DNA from 3 places in the Pantoea sp. AS142 genome. Region 2 is predicted to be linked to each of the others. Evidence: predicted binding sites of a transcription regulator. Region 2 holds the regulator's gene; each other region holds the start of a gene.
What was found. Region 2 encodes CRP, which controls carbon source genes, mostly activating them, when cyclic AMP is high. Its sites were predicted from a motif close to ATGTGANNNNNNTCACAT; they were not measured.
Positions count from the first base shown of each region.

Region 1: garD (galactarate dehydratase) is a predicted target of CRP. The motif match lies at 1,869-1,886, and genes of this name have one in related genera.
Region 3: yrbN (protein YrbN) is a predicted target of CRP. The motif match lies at 2,980-2,997, and genes of this name have one in related genera.

Region 1 is NZ_JBBCMO010000005.1:242,724-248,467, forward strand. It holds gene WFO64_RS12080 (flavodoxin) at 1-66, shown strand, start outside; gene garD (galactarate dehydratase) at 134-1,693, opposite strand; gene WFO64_RS12090 (MFS transporter) at 2,271-3,632, shown strand; gene WFO64_RS12095 (enolase C-terminal domain-like protein) at 3,629-4,975, shown strand; gene gudD (glucarate dehydratase) at 4,986-5,744, shown strand, end outside.
Region 2 is NZ_JBBCMO010000006.1:198,615-204,358, forward strand. It holds gene WFO64_RS13260 (YccS/YhfK family putative transporter) at 1-1,533, opposite strand, end outside; gene crp (cAMP-activated global transcriptional regulator CRP) at 1,591-2,223, opposite strand; gene WFO64_RS13270 (OsmC family protein) at 2,527-2,931, shown strand; gene WFO64_RS13275 (phosphoribulokinase) at 3,262-4,131, opposite strand; gene WFO64_RS13280 (YheU family protein) at 4,193-4,411, opposite strand; gene WFO64_RS13285 (hydrolase) at 4,416-5,432, opposite strand; gene WFO64_RS13290 (LysE family translocator) at 5,491-5,744, shown strand, end outside.
Region 3 is NZ_JBBCMO010000004.1:94,797-100,540, forward strand. It holds gene WFO64_RS09870 (helix-turn-helix domain-containing protein) at 1-149, opposite strand, end outside; gene WFO64_RS09875 (AraC family transcriptional regulator N-terminal domain-containing protein) at 146-424, opposite strand; gene WFO64_RS09880 (hypothetical protein) at 326-703, shown strand; gene WFO64_RS09885 (hypothetical protein) at 837-920, shown strand; gene WFO64_RS09890 (DEAD/DEAH family ATP-dependent RNA helicase) at 975-2,900, opposite strand; gene yrbN (protein YrbN) at 2,917-2,973, opposite strand; gene nlpI (lipoprotein NlpI) at 3,079-3,963, opposite strand; gene pnp (polyribonucleotide nucleotidyltransferase) at 4,093-5,744, opposite strand, start outside.

The sequences.
Region 1 (5,744 bases), on a different contig from region 2:
ACTGAAAATCCTGAGCCGGAAGCAGTGACCTCTCCGTGGGTTGAAGCCTGGGGCGCGCAGCTTTGATAGCGACGCCAGGCTTATCTCTGCTTTAGCAGCATAAGGATAAGCCTGGCGTGTGCGCACGGCGCTGTCAGGTAACCGGTGCCGGGTTAAACACCGCCAGTTGATTACGGATGCCCCAGCGATCGGACCAGGTCTGCTTCCTGCCACTGGCGATATCCAGAATCAACTCAAACAGCCGCCAGCCCACCTGCTCAATACTCTCTTCACCGGTCGCAATCGTCCCGGCATTGATGTCCATCAGATCGTACCAGCGCTCTGCCAGCGCATTACGCGTCGCCATCTTGATCACCGGAATGGCTGCCAGACCGTAAGGCGTACCGCGACCGGTGGTGAATACCTGCAGGGTGATACCCGATGCCAGTTGCTGTGTACCGCAGACAAAATCGCTGGCGGGTGTCGCGGCGTAGATCAATCCACGTCGCGTGGGGCGCTGGCCGGGAGAGAGCACTTCAACAATGGCGCTGCGCCCCGATTTTGCGATCGACCCCAGCGCTTTTTCCACCACGTTCGCCAGCCCACCTTTTTTATTGCCCGGCGATGGATTCGCGCTGCGATCGGTCTGGCCCTGGTCGAGGTAGTTGTCGTACCAGGCCATCTCCTCAAGTAAGCGCTTACCGACTTCCTGATTAATCACCCGCGGCGTCAGCAGGTGAATCGCATCACGCACTTCAGTCACTTCAGAGAACATTACGGTGGCACCACAGCGCACCAGCAGATCGGACGCGAAGCCCACCGCCGGATTCGCCGTCACGCCAGAGAACGCATCACTGCCACCACACTGCATGCCGACAATCAGTTCTGCAGCGGAGCAGGTTTCGCGCTGACGCCGATTCAGCCGCTGGAGATGACGCTCCGCCACCTGCAGAATCTCATTCACCATCGCACCAAAGCCCACCAGTTTCTCATCCTGCAAACGCACGATGTCATGGTCGTCCAGTGAAATCGCCTGCACGTCAGGCGAGCCGGTCAGCAGGCGCTCCGGCTGTAACTTTTCACAGCCGAGGCTGACGATCATCACTTCGCCACCAAAATTCGCATTCAGTGCCAGGTTGTGAATGGTGCGAATCGGCACCACCGCAGCGGGTGCATTGATCGCCACGCCACAACCATAGAGATGATTCAGGGCGACCACGCCATCCACATTCGGATAGCGTGGCAGTAAATCCCGTTCAATGATCTGTACGACATGATCTACCACTCCCGCCACGCAGTGGACGCTGGTGGTGATGCCAAGCAGGTTACGCGTGCCCACGCTGCCATCCGCATTGCGGTAACCTTCAAAGGTATAGCCCTCCAGCGGCGGCAAATCAGGGGGAACCTGAGTGGCTAACGGCAGGCTCGACAGCGGAGGCGCCTCGGGTAGCGCCACCAGAGACTCATCAATCCAGCTGCCCCGGGCAATATCCCGCAGCGCAAAGCCAATCACTTCGCCATAACGCACGATCTCAGCACCCTGGTTAATCGCGCGCAGCGCCACTTTGTGGCCCTGCGGCACATGTTCAGTGAGTGTCAGACCATCTGCAAACTGCGTACCGGCTGGCAGACCCAGGCTATTGACCACAATTGCCACATTGTCGTGCTCATGGACTTTGATATAGAGCGGTTGTTCATCTGATTTAGGGTTCATCGCTCACCTTCCTGTCTGTCGTACCGTACTTGTGCGGCACGCTGTCATGATCTGATCTGTCACATGCATAGTGTTTGCCAGCTTCAGTATAGGGAGGCAGGGCGAGTCGCGCATTGTGCAAATGACCACCATTAAGACAATTCACCTTGCTGTTTTGGGTCGATTATCCAAAAACAAGTGAAGATCCTCACAAACAGCGGGGGAAAGTGTTAACTGAGGCGGAATTCGCAAAGGTATTTACCACTTTCGTGAGCCATCCCGCAGGGTTTTGTGCATCCGCCAGATAATAAGTTCAGCGCATCGGTAATTCCAGGGCGAAGCGCCAATGTGATCGCCACAGGCTGTTCTTATACTGAATTCCGTTAGCCCAAAGTCAGGTTATCTGTCACGACGTATTACTCATCCGCAGCGGCGGCAAAGGTGCATTACCGGCCGCGGCGGCCAGCTGCCGGATGGATAAATAAAAGTTTGCCAAAACAAAAAGATCGCCGTGTTAACCCAACTTCTCTCTGATACCCAACGCGATGTGTATGCAGTCAGAGCGAATGTAGCTCACGCTATATTTCAGGAGTGCATCATGAATAGTTTCAGCCAGACCGCGGAAGCGGTGCAGAAACGCACCAATGCCCGTTACTGGATTGTGGTGATGTTATTTATCGTCACCTCATTCAACTACGGTGACCGCGCCACCATTTCGATTGCCGGTTCGGCGATGTCCAAAGATATCGGCCTCGATTCGGTCGGACTGGGCTATATCTTCTCTGCTTTCTCATGGGCGTATGTTATCGGGCAGATTCCGGGCGGCTGGCTGCTCGACCGTTTCGGCTCTAAACGCGTCTATTTCTGGAGCATCTTTACCTGGTCGCTGTTTACGCTGCTGCAGGGCTTCGTCGATCTGTTCAGCGGCTTCGGCATCATCATGTCGCTGTTTATCCTGCGCTTCCTGGTGGGGCTGGCTGAAGCGCCTTCCTTCCCTGGCAACAGCCGGATTGTAGCCGCCTGGTTCCCGGCGCAGGAGCGCGGCACGGCGGTGGCGATCTTCAACTCCGCGCAATACTTCGCCACCGTGATTTTTGCACCCATCATGGGCTGGCTGGTCTCTGAAGTGGGCTGGGCGCACGTATTCTGGTTCATGGGCGGCCTGGGCATCATCCTCAGCTTCATCTGGCTGAAAGTGATCCACGATCCCACCGATCACCCTGGCGTGAATAAAGCTGAACTGGAGTATATGGAGCAAGGCGGCGCGTTGACCAACATGGATGTCAAGAAAGATAGCCGCAAAGTGAGCTGGAGCGAGAAGTGTTTCCAGATCAAACAGCTGCTGACCTCACGCATGATGTTGGGTATCTACCTCGGTCAATATTGTGTCAATGCCTTAACCTACTTTTTTATCACCTGGTTCCCGGTCTATCTGGTGCAGGCACGCGGCATGTCGATCCTTAAAGCGGGTTTTATAGCTTCGATTCCGGCGGTGTGCGGCTTCCTTGGCGGCGTACTGGGCGGGGTGATCTCTGACTGGCTGATGCGTAAAACTGGCTCACTGAATATCGCGCGTAAAACGCCAATCGTACTCGGCATGCTGCTTTCCATCTCAATGGTGATGTGCAACTACACCGATACCGAATGGGTGGTGGTGTTCTTCATGGCACTGGCATTCTTTGGTAAAGGAATCGGTGCGTTGGGTTGGGCGGTGATGGCGGATACCGCACCGAAAGAGATCAGCGGTCTGAGCGGCGGTCTGTTCAACATGTTTGGTAATCTTTCCGGCATCGTGACCCCTATCGCCATCGGTTACATCATTGCCACCAGCGGATCTTTTGAAGGTGCGCTGGTCTATGTCGGTCTTCATGCCTTTGTCGCCGCATTCAGCTTCCTGGTGATTGCGGGGGATATTAAACGTGTCGAACTAAAATCCTGGCCCGGTAAGGACGCATCATGAATACGCAAAGTTCGCCGGTGATTACTGAGATGCAGGTTATCCCGGTCGCCGGTTACGACAGCATGCTGCTCAATATTGGCGGTGCGCACAACGCCTGTTTTACCCGCAACATTGTGGTGCTCACCGATAGCGCCGGTCACACCGGTGTTGGTGAAGCACCCGGCGGCGACACCATTTATCAGACGCTGGTGGCGGCGATTCCTCAGGTTAAAGGGCAGCAGATTGCCCGAATGAATCGTCTGGTGCAGCAGGTGCACAAGGGGAACCAGTCGGCTGATTTCACGACGTTTGGTAACGGGGCCTGGACTTTTGAGCTGCGGGTCAATGCTGTAGCCGCACTGGAAGCGGCACTGCTCGACCTGCTGGGACAATGCCTGGGCGTGCCGGTGGCTGAACTGTTGGGGCCAGGTAAACAGCGTGATGAAGTCACGGTGCTGGGCTATCTGTTCTATCTTGGCGACCGCTGCAAAACCAATTTGCCCTATCTCTGTGGTGAGCAAGCCAGTCACGACTGGTATCACCTTCGTCATCAGGAAGCGCTGACCAGCGATGCTGTGGTGCGGCTGGCTGAGGCGGCTGCGGATAAATATGGCTTTAAAGATTTCAAGCTCAAAGGGGGGGTGCTGCCGGGCGAACAGGAGATTGCCACGGCGGCGGCGCTGAAGCAGCGCTTTCCCGAAGCCCGCATTACGGTTGACCCGAACGGAGCCTGGCTGCTGGACGAGGCGATAGCACTTTGTAAAGGAATGCAGGATGTGCTGAGCTACGCTGAAGATCCGTGCGGCGCAGAGCAGGGCTATTCAGGGCGTGAAGTGATGGCCGAGTTCCGGCGTGCCACTGGCCTGCCGGTAGCCACCAATATGATCGCCACCAACTGGCGCGAGATGAATCACGCCGTAATGGTCAATGCAGTCGATATTCCGCTGGCGGATCCTCACTTCTGGACGCTGAGCGGTGCCGTACGGGTCGCACAGCTGTGCGATGAGTGGGGCCTCACCTGGGGGTGTCACTCTAATAACCACTTTGATATTTCGCTGGCGATGTTCACCCATGTGGGTGCGGCGGCGCCAGGCAACCCTACCGCGATTGATACCCACTGGATCTGGCAGGAGGGCGATCAGCGCCTGACGAAAAATCCGCTGCAAATCCGCAACGGGAAAATTGCCGTGCCGGATGCGCCTGGCCTGGGCATTGCGCTCGACTGGGAGCAGGTAAACAAAGCCAATCAGCTTTATCAGTCACTGCCCGCCGGTGCGCGTAATGACGCTACGGCGATGCAATATCTGGTCCCCGGCTGGACATTTGATCGCAAACGCCCGGCATTTGGCCGTGCAACAGCATAAGGAGCAGGAGATGAGTTCAACACCGAAAGTCACCGCCATGCAGGTTATTCCGGTTGCAGGCTATGACAGCATGCTGCTGAACCTCAGTGGCGCTCATTCGCCATTCTTTACTCGCAACATTGTGATTATCAAAGATAACGCCGGACATACTGGCGTCGGCGAAATCCCCGGCGGCGAGAAAATTCGCCAGACGCTGGAAGATGCCGCCTCGCTGGTGATCGGCAAAACGCTGGGTGAGTACAAAAATACCCTCAGCCTGGTGCGCAGCACCTTTGCCGACCGCGATGCGGGCGGGCGTGGCAACCAGACTTTTGATCTGCGCACCACTATCCATGTGGTGACCGGTATTGAAGCGGCGCTGCTGGATCTGCTGGGCCAGCACCTGGGCGTTAACGTCGCCTCGTTGCTGGGTGACGGACAACAGCGCGACCGCGTTGAGATGCTCGGCTACCTGTTCTACATCGGCGATCGCAATAAAACCTCGCTCTCTTATCAGAACCAGCAGAGCGATCCGTGCGACTGGTATCGCCTGCGCCACGAAGAGGCGCTTACCCCGGATACGGTGGTGCGTCTGGCTGAAGCGGCATATGAGAAATATGGCTTCAACGACTTCAAACTCAAAGGCGGCGTGCTGCGCGGCGGCGAAGAGGCTGAAGCCGTCACGGCACTGGCAAAACGTTTTCCTGAAGCCCGCATCACCCTCGATCCCAACGGGGCCTGGTCGCTCAACGAAGCGATCATGCTCGGCAAACAGCTTAAAGATGTGCTG
Region 2 (5,744 bases):
TCCGCTCTGCCACTGTGGCCACAGCCACAGCATCCCGCCAAAGGCAATCAGACAGCCCATCAGCGTATCCATCAGTCGCGGCAGCAGAAACTGCGCACCATTCAGCGACAGCAATTGCAGCGAGTAAACCGCCGTAACCGTAAAGCCAATCATCGACCAGCCATAGAACTGGCGGGTGAAGCGATAGCTGATGAACGTTATCGCCAGCATGGTCAGCAGCACCAGCGATTCCGGCACCGCCAGGCGTAGCGTGGCGGCCGCGATCACCAGCCCCGCAAAGGTGCCCAGCGCCCGGTGCTGAATGCGGACACGGGTGGCGCTATAGCCGTTCTGGCTGACGAACATAATGGTCATCAGGATCCAGTAGGGTTTGGGGATGTTGAAGAACAGCGCCAGCGCGCTGCCCAGCATCAACATCACCGCAAAGCGACCCGCCGTGCGCAGTGCCGACGAGCGAAACGAGAGGTAACTGCGCAGCGCCGGTAACAGCGGCAGTCGGCGCTGACGGTCGGCCATCAGATCGCGCTGATAAAGCGGTTTCTGCGTGCGCAGCACCCGCGCGATACGGTTGAAGTGGTAGAGGCAGAAGTTACCCACCGGATTGTCGGGATGCTGATGGGTGATCTTCTCCAGCGCGCCGAGCTGTTTATCCATCGCAAAGCGATCGGGTAACTGGTGATAGAGAATGTTATCCGCCAGCACCCGCAGTCGGGCCGAGATAGTTTTGGCATTCCAGCGGATCACCGCTTCGGCATGGCTCTGCTCGACCAGCTTCTGCACCTCTTCCGGCCGATGGAGGCTGACTGAGATATGCTCCTGCAAATCCAGCGCCACCTGAAAGGCGCGCGTCAGCCGTTTATGACTGTGATCGCGGCTTGCCGACAGCATATGCATCTGCTGATAACAGGTGGTGATGAGGTCGACCACTTTCTGCTGGCGAGCCAGCAGCGGCGGTAGCGCCTTTTCCGGATCGGTCAGCTGCGTCAGCAGGGTATATTTGGCGTCACAATAGTTAGCCAGTTCACGGTAGATCAGGCTCAGGCTTTCGCGCATCGGCTGCTCTTTCCACAGCCAGAACCAGAACCAGTTAAACAGCCCATACCATAACGTGCCGCCGATATAGAGCAATGGGGGAACATAGATTGGCATGCGGCCAATCAGGCTCAGGGTAAAGATGGCGGCGATAAGGGTGCCGGGCAGCAGGCGACCATGCAGCGGGCTGATCTCCCCGGTGACGCCGAGCAACAATGGCATGGCGAACAGGATCAGCGGCAGGGGAATAGCATGCAGGGTGAGCCACTGAATCAGAAAGCTGCCGAGGGCAAACAAGCTGCCGCCAACAATCAGACGTTTAAAGAAGCGTTTATGCGGCGTATCCAGCCCGGCGATATTGCAGCAGGCGGGCACTAACGAGAACAGCAGACCTTTTTGCAGGTCGCCAGCCAGCCAGCCCAGCGCCACAGGCAGACAAAGCACCAGCGTTTGCCGCAAGGCATAGTTAACTTCAGGATGGTAAATAATTCGACGCCACATCGGCTCAACACAAACAATAACGGCGTGATGTTGCCATCACGCCGTGGGTGACAGGAATTAGCGGGTGCCGTAAACGACGATGGTTTTGCCGTGTGCGGAAATCAGGTTCTGATCTTCAAGCATCTTCAAAATACGGCCCACGGTTTCACGTGAACAACCAACAATCTGACCAATTTCCTGACGAGTGATTTTAATTTGCATGCCGTCGGGATGCGTCATGGCATCTGGCTGCTTCGCCAGGTTAAGCAGGGTCTGTGCAATGCGTCCGGTCACGTCGAGGAAAGCGAGGTTACCTACTTTTTCAGACGTCACCTGAAGGCGACGCGCCATCTGCGATGAGAGTCGCATCAGGATATCGGGGTTAACCTGGATCAGTTGACGGAATTTTTTGTAAGAAATCTCCGCCACTTCACACGCGCTTTTCGCACGTACCCAGGCGCTGCGCTCCTGGCCTTCTTCGAACAGGCCAAGCTCACCAATAAAATCGCCCTGATTCAGGTAAGAAAGAATCATCTCTTTGCCTTCTTCATCTTTAATCAGAACCGCGACGGAACCTTTCACGATGTAGTAGAGCGTTTCTGCTTTTTCACCTTGATGAATCAGCGTACTTTTGGATGGATACTTGTGAATATGGCAATGGGACAGGAACCATTCGAGTGTAGGGTCTGTTTGCGGTTTGCCGAGAACCATTCGCTATTATCCTCTGTTGTAATCGTGCCCAAAATACAGGGGGCAGTTTTCCCTGTCAGGCGGTGAAAGCTTTAAGCGTTTCCATTTCAGGAAATCATTCGGGCCGCATCAGGCGCAGTGCGCATCATTCTTCCCGGCTTCGCCATCGGGTGACGAAAAATATTTTCAGCACTGTTTGTAGCACAGCTTTTGTCGACTGTCTTCTGTTGTCTCGCTTCAGCTACAGGCGGATTTCTCTGGATTGCTGTTTACCTGGCGAAAGCGTACGCTGGCGACAAAACAGCGTATTCCGGAGCAAAAATCATGCAGGCAAGAGTGAAATGGGTAGAAGGGTTGACATTTCTCGGAGAATCCTCATCCGGCCATCAGATACTGATGGATGGAAATTCGGGTGATAAAGCGCCCAGCCCAATGGAGATGGTGCTGATGGCGGCGGGTGGATGCAGCGCGATTGACGTAGTATCAATTCTGCAAAAAGGCCGCAACGATGTGGCTGATTGTGAAGTAAAACTGACCTCAGAACGTCGTGAAGAGACGCCGCGAATCTTTACGCACATCAACCTGCATTTTATTGTGAGTGGCAAAACGCTCCAGGATAAAGCGGTCTCACGCGCAGTGGATCTTTCTGCTGAAAAGTATTGCTCTGTTGCCATCATGCTGGGTAAAGGCGTCACCCTTACCCACAGCTATGAAGTGATCGAACTGTAATAGTCGGAGGGGCTTTTTAGGGGCAATGGCAAAAACGGATTCGTGTAGTCTTAAGACCGTGCCTGCGCAGTGAACCGGGTCAGATCGAAACGTCGCTTAAGCCAATCCCTGGCCGCTCCGGTCCGCGCGATTACGCACCTCATCCCTGAGGTGCGCCCGTAGCCGGGCCAACGCTTTGCGTTGTTCAAAAACGCTCCCGGCGTTTTTGTCCCCTGGCGCAGGACGCTTTCCTGCTCAGACCCGGTTCCCCACGTGTTAAGCTTTTTCGCTGCTGTAAGACTCACCCTGCATTGGCATTGGCATTAGTCTGATGAGGTCCTTTCTGACCTTTTATTCAATGCGTTTACCTTCCATCAGCCGCTTCACCAGCGGCCCCATAATCAACTCCATCGCCAGACCCATTTTGCCGCCCGGCACCACCAGCGTATTAATGTGCGAGATAAACGAACCCTGCAACATTGCCAGCAGATAGGGGAAGTCGATATCTTCCACCGCCTGAAAGTGAATCACCACAAAGCTCTCATCCAGTGACGGAATGGCACGGGCGGCGAACGGATTCGAGGTATCCACGGTTGGGACGCGCTGAAAGTTGATATGGGTGCGTGAAAACTGTGGGGTAATGAAGTTGATATAATCTTCCATCGATCGCACCACTGAATCCATCACCGCTTCACGTGAATGACCGCGTTCACCGGTGTCCCGCACCAGCTTCTGAATCCACTCCAGGTTAACAATCGGCACCACGCCGACCAGCAGATCAACCTGTTCCGCCACGTTATGCTGCGCCGTCACTACGCCGCCATGTAGTCCTTCATAGAAGAGAATATCAGTGTCCTGCGGCAGCGGCTGCCACGGTGTAAAGGTGCCGGGCACCTGATTCCACGGTACCGCTTCATCGTAGGTGTGCAGATATTTACGCGCCTGTCCCTGTCCGCTGTGACCATACTCTCTAAAGCTCTGTTCCAGCAGGCCAAAATCATTGGCTTCGGGGCCGAAGTAACTGACATGACGTCCTAAATCGCGCGCCTTACGAATCGCCATATCCATTTCAGGGCGGGTAAAGCGGTGAAAGCTGTCACCTTCCAGCTCCGCTGCATTGAGGTCGAGTTGCTGAAAGATTTTACGAAACGCGAGGCTGGTGGTGGTGGTTCCTGCGCCGCTGGAACCGGTCACCGCGATAATAGGATGACGTGCAGACATAGAAAAGCTCCCTGTGAGGTCGGGTGACAGGCATTGTTATCATGAAATGGTGTTGGGTGCATCAGCCACGAAATTCTTTGCGCGGCATGATATTGACCGATTCGTGCAGCTCCGACCACACCAGTACCACTTCACCGCTTTCCAGCTGACGTCGCACATCGGCTACCTTATCCAGCAGGCTGCGCTCCTGCTCACCATAGTCCGTGCCTTCGCGCAGCACAAAGGTTTCAATCAGATTTTCAAGGGTCTCAGGTGAGACCTGTTGCCAGGGAATAATCACGAGATCAGTTATCCAAAAAAGGGGCGATCCACTGGGGAATGCGCTGTTCCAGCCACATTTCTGGCTGGCGTAACGTCCCGCCGACAAAACCAACATGGCCGCCATGGGGCGTCAGTTGATAGGTAATAGTGGCAGATAATTGGCTACTGTGCGGGATCACCTCATCACTCATAAAAGGATCATCTTTGGCGTGGATGATCAGCAGCGGTTTCTCTGCGTGTTTCAGCCAGGGCATGGCGCTGGCACGGTGATAGTAATCTGTCGCATCCACAAAACCGTGGGCGCGGGCGGTAATCGCATCATCAAAATCGCGCAGGCGCCGTAGCGCTTTCAGCTGCGCCAGATTAATCGGCAGCGTATCCGGCCAGGCGTGCAGTTTGCGGCGGGCATTTTTCTTTAGCTGCGCCAGCAAATAGTATTGATAGAAACGTGAGAAGCCACGTTCCAGTTTAACGCTACAGGGCTCCAGCAGCAGTGGTGCTGAGACAATGACGCCGGCATCGACTTCGGCGGTTGCGCCCTGCTGGCCCAGCAGACAGCCCAGCATATTGCCGCCCAGCGAGAAACCGACGGCGGCGGTGGGCACGCGGCCCCAGCGGGTGTGCAGCCAGTGCAGGAAAAAGCGGGCATCTTCGGTTTCGCCAGAGTGATAGATGCGGTTCAGCCGGTTAGGTTCACCGCTGCAGCCACGAAAATGCATCACCACTGCCAGCCAGCCGCGTGCGCGGCAGATCGCCATCAGACCATGAATATAAGGGCTGTGAAAACTGCCCTCCAATCCATGAAAAAGCACCACGCGGGGTTTATGCTGCGCACATTGCGGGTCTTCGCTCCAGGCAAGATCGACGAAGTCGCCATCGGGCAGGTCGAGTCGCTGCCAGTGGGGATCGACCGTGATACGGCGCCGTAACAGGCGCGGCAGCAGGGTCTGCAGGTGCGCGTTACGCAGGCTGTCAGGCGGTGTGAAATGCTCGTTTTCCGGTTCGGTAAATTTCATCTGGTAAAAGCTTGTCTGTTCCATATCACACTGTTAGCTTCGATAAGTTTTTTCTTGCAGGGGTAAGGAGTACCCGATTGCCATGGAACTGAGTCTTTTCTTATCAATGTTGGGATTTCTTTGGGTCGCGGCTATTACGCCTGGACCTAATAATATGTTACTCACCGCCTCGGGCGCTAATTTTGGCTTTCTGCGCACCATTCCGCTGATGATCGGCATCATGATCGGTATGCAGGTGATGCTGCTGATGGTCGCCTTTGGCGTAGGCGGTCTGATCTTGCTCTATCCTTCGCTGCACCTGGTGCTGAAAATTGCCGGTAGCCTCTATCTGCTCTG
Region 3 (5,744 bases), on a different contig from region 2:
CCTGTATCCAGTTTTTCCACCATCATCAAACGTCGCGCCTCATTCAGAGGGAGTTGTTTTTGGTATTGCATCGGCGTCATGGCCATTACAGCGTTGAAGTGATAATGCAGCGAAGAGAGACTCATGCCGACACTACTGGCGAGCTTCATCGGCTGATAGAAATTTCCTGCTCGATGAGCGGGGCCTGCGCCTCAATATCTTCAGGGTGGTCAGAGCGGGAGACCAGCAGAATGACTGCCTTCACCAGCAAGGGACAGACCTTATGCACGGTGACGCCGCGTTTATCCCCTGCTGTCGCCAGCGGCAGCGCCGGAGGAAACTGTTCATGATAGTGCATCAGCCGGGATTCATTGATGGCGATACCCCTACTCGTCTTTTCCGGCGTAGCGACGGTCGCGCAGACGCGCACCGGCATATCCAGCATCACCCGCAGATCACCCCGGCCATACATAGCAGCACCTTGCCTGCGCCACCGGCGCTGACGCAGGAGGAGGTGCAGCAGCAAATTAACGTTAGCCTGATTGGCGCGCTGATGGTCTGTCCGCAGGCGATTCGTCACTGCCCCGCGCACGGCGGCACTATGATTAACCTTAGCGCCCTGAACAGTAAAAAACAGCAAGCCTGGTTCCGTACTCTGGGCGGCGACCAAAGACGTGGTGGATACCCTGACCCAGAGATTGGCGCGCGAACTGGGTGCCAGTAACATCCGGATTAACGCTTCAGCGCGGGGGACGATCCTGACCGAGGGATTACTGGCTGTGATGAGGATGAGCCCGTAGCTCAAGGCACAACTGCTGGCTACCACGCCGCTCGGGCGTTTAGGTCTGCCGGAGGATGTGGCTCAGGTTGCGCTATTTCTGGCGCCTGAAGAATCTGACCGGATCAGCGTCGAATGCGTCATGATGAGCGGCGGTGCCTGACAGGCATAAAAAAGGGAAGCCAGTGGCTTCCCTTTTTATTACGACGTCAAGTCGTTATGCATCACGACGACGTGGAGCGGCGGCTGCGCCATCTTCACGACGTGGACCACGGCTACCTTCACGGTTAAAGCTGCGTCCACCGCCTTCACGACCACCTTCACGGCGCTCAGAAGAGAAGCGACGACCACCTTCACGGTTGGCTGCACCCGGACCGCTGCGACGTTCACCGCCAGCACCGGCTGGACGACGATCACCACGGCCTTCGTTTGGCTGTGCATCACCCAGCAGCTGCATATTCATCGGTTTGTTCAGAATACGCGTACGGGTAAAGTGCTGAAGCACATCGCCTGGCATACCTTTAGGCAACTCGATAGTCGAGTGGTTACCGAACAGCTTGATGTTACCGATATAACGGCTGCTGATATCGCCTTCGTTAGCGATAGCACCAACAATGTGACGAACTTCAACACCATCATCGCGGCCTACTTCGATGCGGTACAGCTGCATTTCGCCAACGTCACGACGTTCGCGACGTGGACGATCGCCATCACGGCTTTCGCGGTTTTCACGCGGACCACGAGAATCGCCACGCGCTTCACGGCTGTCACGACGGCCATCACGCTCGTCACGATCGCGGTATTCACGACGTGCCGGACGTGGTGCTTCCGGTGGCAGAATCAGAGGACGTTCGCCCTGTGCCATCTTCAGCAGTGCGGCTGCCAGAGTTTCCAAATCCATTTCGTCTTCTGGCTGCATTTTAGCCAGCAGAGCACGGTATTGATCCAAATCGCTGCTTTCCAGCTGCTGCTGAACTTTCGCAGCAAACTTGGCCAGACGACGCTCACCCAGCAGTTCTGCATTGGGGAGTTCAACTTCAGGAATGGTCAGCTTCATCGTACGTTCGATGTTGCGCAGCAGACGACGCTCGCGGTTCTCAACGAACAGCAGCGCACGGCCAGCACGACCGGCACGACCGGTACGGCCGATACGGTGAACGTAAGATTCTGCATCCATTGGGATGTCGTAGTTTACAACCAGGCTGATACGCTCAACGTCCAGGCCGCGGGCCGCAACGTCGGTTGCAATCAGGATGTCGAGACGACCATCTTTCAGGCGCTCCAGCGTCTGCTCACGCAGTGCCTGGTTCATATCACCGTTCAGCGCTGCGCTGTTGTAACCACTACGCTCCAGCGCTTCTGCCACTTCCATGGTTGCATTTTTAGTACGCACAAAGATGATGGCAGCATCAAAGTCTTCTGCTTCCAGAAAGCGAACCAGTGCGTCTGTTTTACGACCATAAGCGGTCCAGTAGCTCTGGCTGATGTCAGGACGCGTCGTCATGCTTGACTGAATACGCACTTCCTGTGGATCTTTCATAAAGCGCTTGGTGATACGACGAATCGCTTCCGGCATGGTTGCAGAGAACAGCGCAGTCTGATGACCGGCTGGAATTTGCGCCATGATAGTTTCAACGTCTTCGATGAAGCCCATACGCAGCATTTCATCGGCTTCATCCAGCACCAGGCCGCGCAGGTTAGAAAGGTCTAACGTGCCACGTTTCAGGTGGTCAAGCAGACGACCAGGGGTACCTACAACAACCTGTGGTCCCTGACGCAGTGCGCGCAGTTGTACGTCATAACGCTGGCCACCGTACAGGGCAACTACGTTCAGGCCACGCATATGTTTAGCGAATTCGGTAACTGCTTCAGCAACCTGTACCGCCAGTTCGCGGGTGGGTGCCAGCACCAGGATTTGTGGTGCTTTAACAGTAGGGTCGATGTTATTTAACAGCGGCAGAGAGAACGCCGCAGTTTTACCACTCCCGGTCTGCGCCATGCCTAACACGTCACGGCCCGCCAGCAGGTGAGGAATACACTCTGCCTGGATTGGGGATGGCTTTACGTAGCCCATGCCATTCAGTGATTCAAGGATGTCGGCGTTAAGGCCAAGGTCAGCAAAAGTGGTTTGAATATCAGTCATGTAGTACACGTGCCTCTTAGATTGCGGCGGCCAGTCTACATAACTCGTCGTGAAAACTTTCAGTCATTTTCATCAAAAAGTGTGAACCGGCTCAAATTAGAAGTTTTGACGAACAGAAAAGCCTTCATCCTTTAAGATGATGACTTAACAGGTTTTACAGGCAAATTAAGTTCGTCAGCTATTGCTGGTCAGATTCTGATAGATCGTCTTGTGCCTGGCCGAGTTGCGCCAGTTCCAACAATGCGTATCGGTGTTCAACAAAGTTATTAACGTTGTTAGCCACCGCCAGTTTGAACAACGCTTTCGCGTCGTCCTTCTCCCCCAGACTTAGGTAGTACTTACCTAAATAGAAGTTGGTTTCACTGAGATGTTCAGCGAGCGAGGTGTTATCCGTTGCGTCCGCCTTGAGACTTTCCATCAACGATTTCTCGTTGATATCTCCAAGGTAGAACTCGACAATATTCCATCCCCATTGGTCTCTGACCGCTTTGTCGTGACGCTGTTGAAGCGCGACTTTTGCCTTGTCGGCATCCATCTCACGTTCAACGAGATAGAGCCACAGACTGCGGAAAGGATCGTTAGGATCGTCTTGATAAAACGCCAGCAGATCATCTTGCGCTAACTTGTATCGACCGCCGTAATAGAGGGCGATACCACGGTTTAAATGCGCATAGTTGTAAGTTGGATCAAGCTCAAGTACAGAATCGAACGCTTCATAGGCGGCATCAAAGTTGCCCGCCTGCGTTAAATATATGCCTAAGTAGTTAAACACTTCGGGCATATCAGGTCTTATAGACAGCGCTTGCGAAAAATCGTTCCGCGCTAATGCCCGCAGACCTAAACTATCATACAACACTCCGCGCTCATATAATAGCTGTGCGCGTTCATCATCGGTGAGAGCGCGACTGGCAAGAATTTGTTCCATACGCGCCAGTATCACTTCCTGCTGCAGTGTGGGCTGTAAAGGCACTGCAAGAACGTCGTTCTTACGCCAATTGGAGTTGCTGCATCCTGCCAGCGTCAAAGCTGTCGCAACAAAACACCAGCGCAGAAAAGGCTTCATTTCCCACTCCCGAATACAAACATTGGGATAACCATCCTGTCATCCGCCTGCTGTGCACAAGGATTCCCGCCCTCGCGATGATACAAACGCCCCTCTCTGCCAGGCAAAAAGGGGCAAATCAGCAACGACTTATTCAGCGTCAGGCGTGGTCACCGCTGCAGCTTCTTCAGTCTGCGGCTTAGATTCTGTCGCTTCTTTGATGCTCAGACGTACGCGGCCCTGGCGATCAACTTCCATCACCTTAACCGGTACTTCCTGCCCCATCTGCAGATAGTCAGTCACTTTCTCAACCCGCTTATCAGCGATTTGTGAAATGTGAACCAGACCTTCTTTACCACCGCCGATTGCGACGAAGGCGCCGAAGTCTACGATACGGGTTACTTTACCACTGTAAACGCGACCCACTTCGATCTCTGCGGTAATCTCTTCGATACGACGAATCGCTTCTTTCGCTTTCAGACCATCGGTCGCTGCGATTTTCACGGTGCCGTCATCTTCAATTTCAATCGTAGTGCCGGTTTCTTCGGTCAGTGCACGAATCACTGAGCCGCCTTTACCGATCACATCTTTGATCTTGTCAGAGCTGATTTTGATGGTGTAAATGCGCGGAGCGAATTCAGAAATCTCAGTACGCGGCGTGCTAATAGCCTGTTCCATAACACCCAGAATGTGCAGACGCGCACCCTTGGCCTGGTTCAGGGCTTCCTGCATAATTTCACGCGTGATGCCTTCGATTTTGATGTCCATCTGCAGCGCGGTGATTCCTTCACGGCTACCGGCTACTTTGAAGTCCATGTCGCCCAGGTGATCCTCATCGCCCAGAATGTCAGACAGAACAACAAACTTCTCATCTTCTTTCACCAGACCCATTGCGATACCGGCTACGGCGGCTTTGATTGGCACACCTGCATCCATAAGAGCCAGTGAGGCACCACAAACCGAGGCCATTGAAGAAGAGCCGTTAGATTCGGTGATTTCAGAGACAACACGAACGGTGTAAGGGAAATCTTCTGCTTTAGGCATTACAGCTAACACGCCGCGCTTAGCCAAACGACCATGACCAATCTCACGCCGCTTCGGCGAACCTACCATGCCTGTTTCGCCGACAGAGTAGGGAGGGAAATTGTAATGGAACAGGAAGCTGTCGGTACGTTCGCCCATCAGCTCATCCAGGTTCTGTGCATCGCGGGTCGTACCCAACGTTGCAGTTACCAGCGCCTGCGTCTCACCACGAGTGAACAGTGAAGAACCGTGCGTACGCGGCAATACGCCGGTACGCACGTCCAGACCACGGATCATATCTTTTTCACGACCATCGATACGTGGCTCGCCATTCAGGATACGAGTACGAACAACATTCTTTTCAAGACTATGCACGATGTCGCCGATTTCTGCGCTATCCAGTGTTTCATCTTCAGCCAGCAGCGCAGCGATGGTTTCGTCTTTGATGACGCCAACCTGCGTGTAACGCTCCTGCTTATCAGTGATGCGGTAAGCATCGCTGATGCGCGCCTCTGCCAGGACAGCAACGCGAGAAATCAGTGCGGTATTGGCCGCTTCTGGCTGCCAGTCCCAGCGTGGTTTGCCTGCTTCAGCAACCAGAGCATTGATGTTTTCGATGACGATCTGCTGCTGATCATGACCGAAGACCACGGCGCCCAGCATCTGCTCTTCTGACAGGATCTCAGCTTCAGATTCAACCATCAGAACGGCATTCTGTGTACCTGCAACCACCAGATCCAGACGAGACTGTTTCAGCTCATCTGCGGTTGGATTCAGAA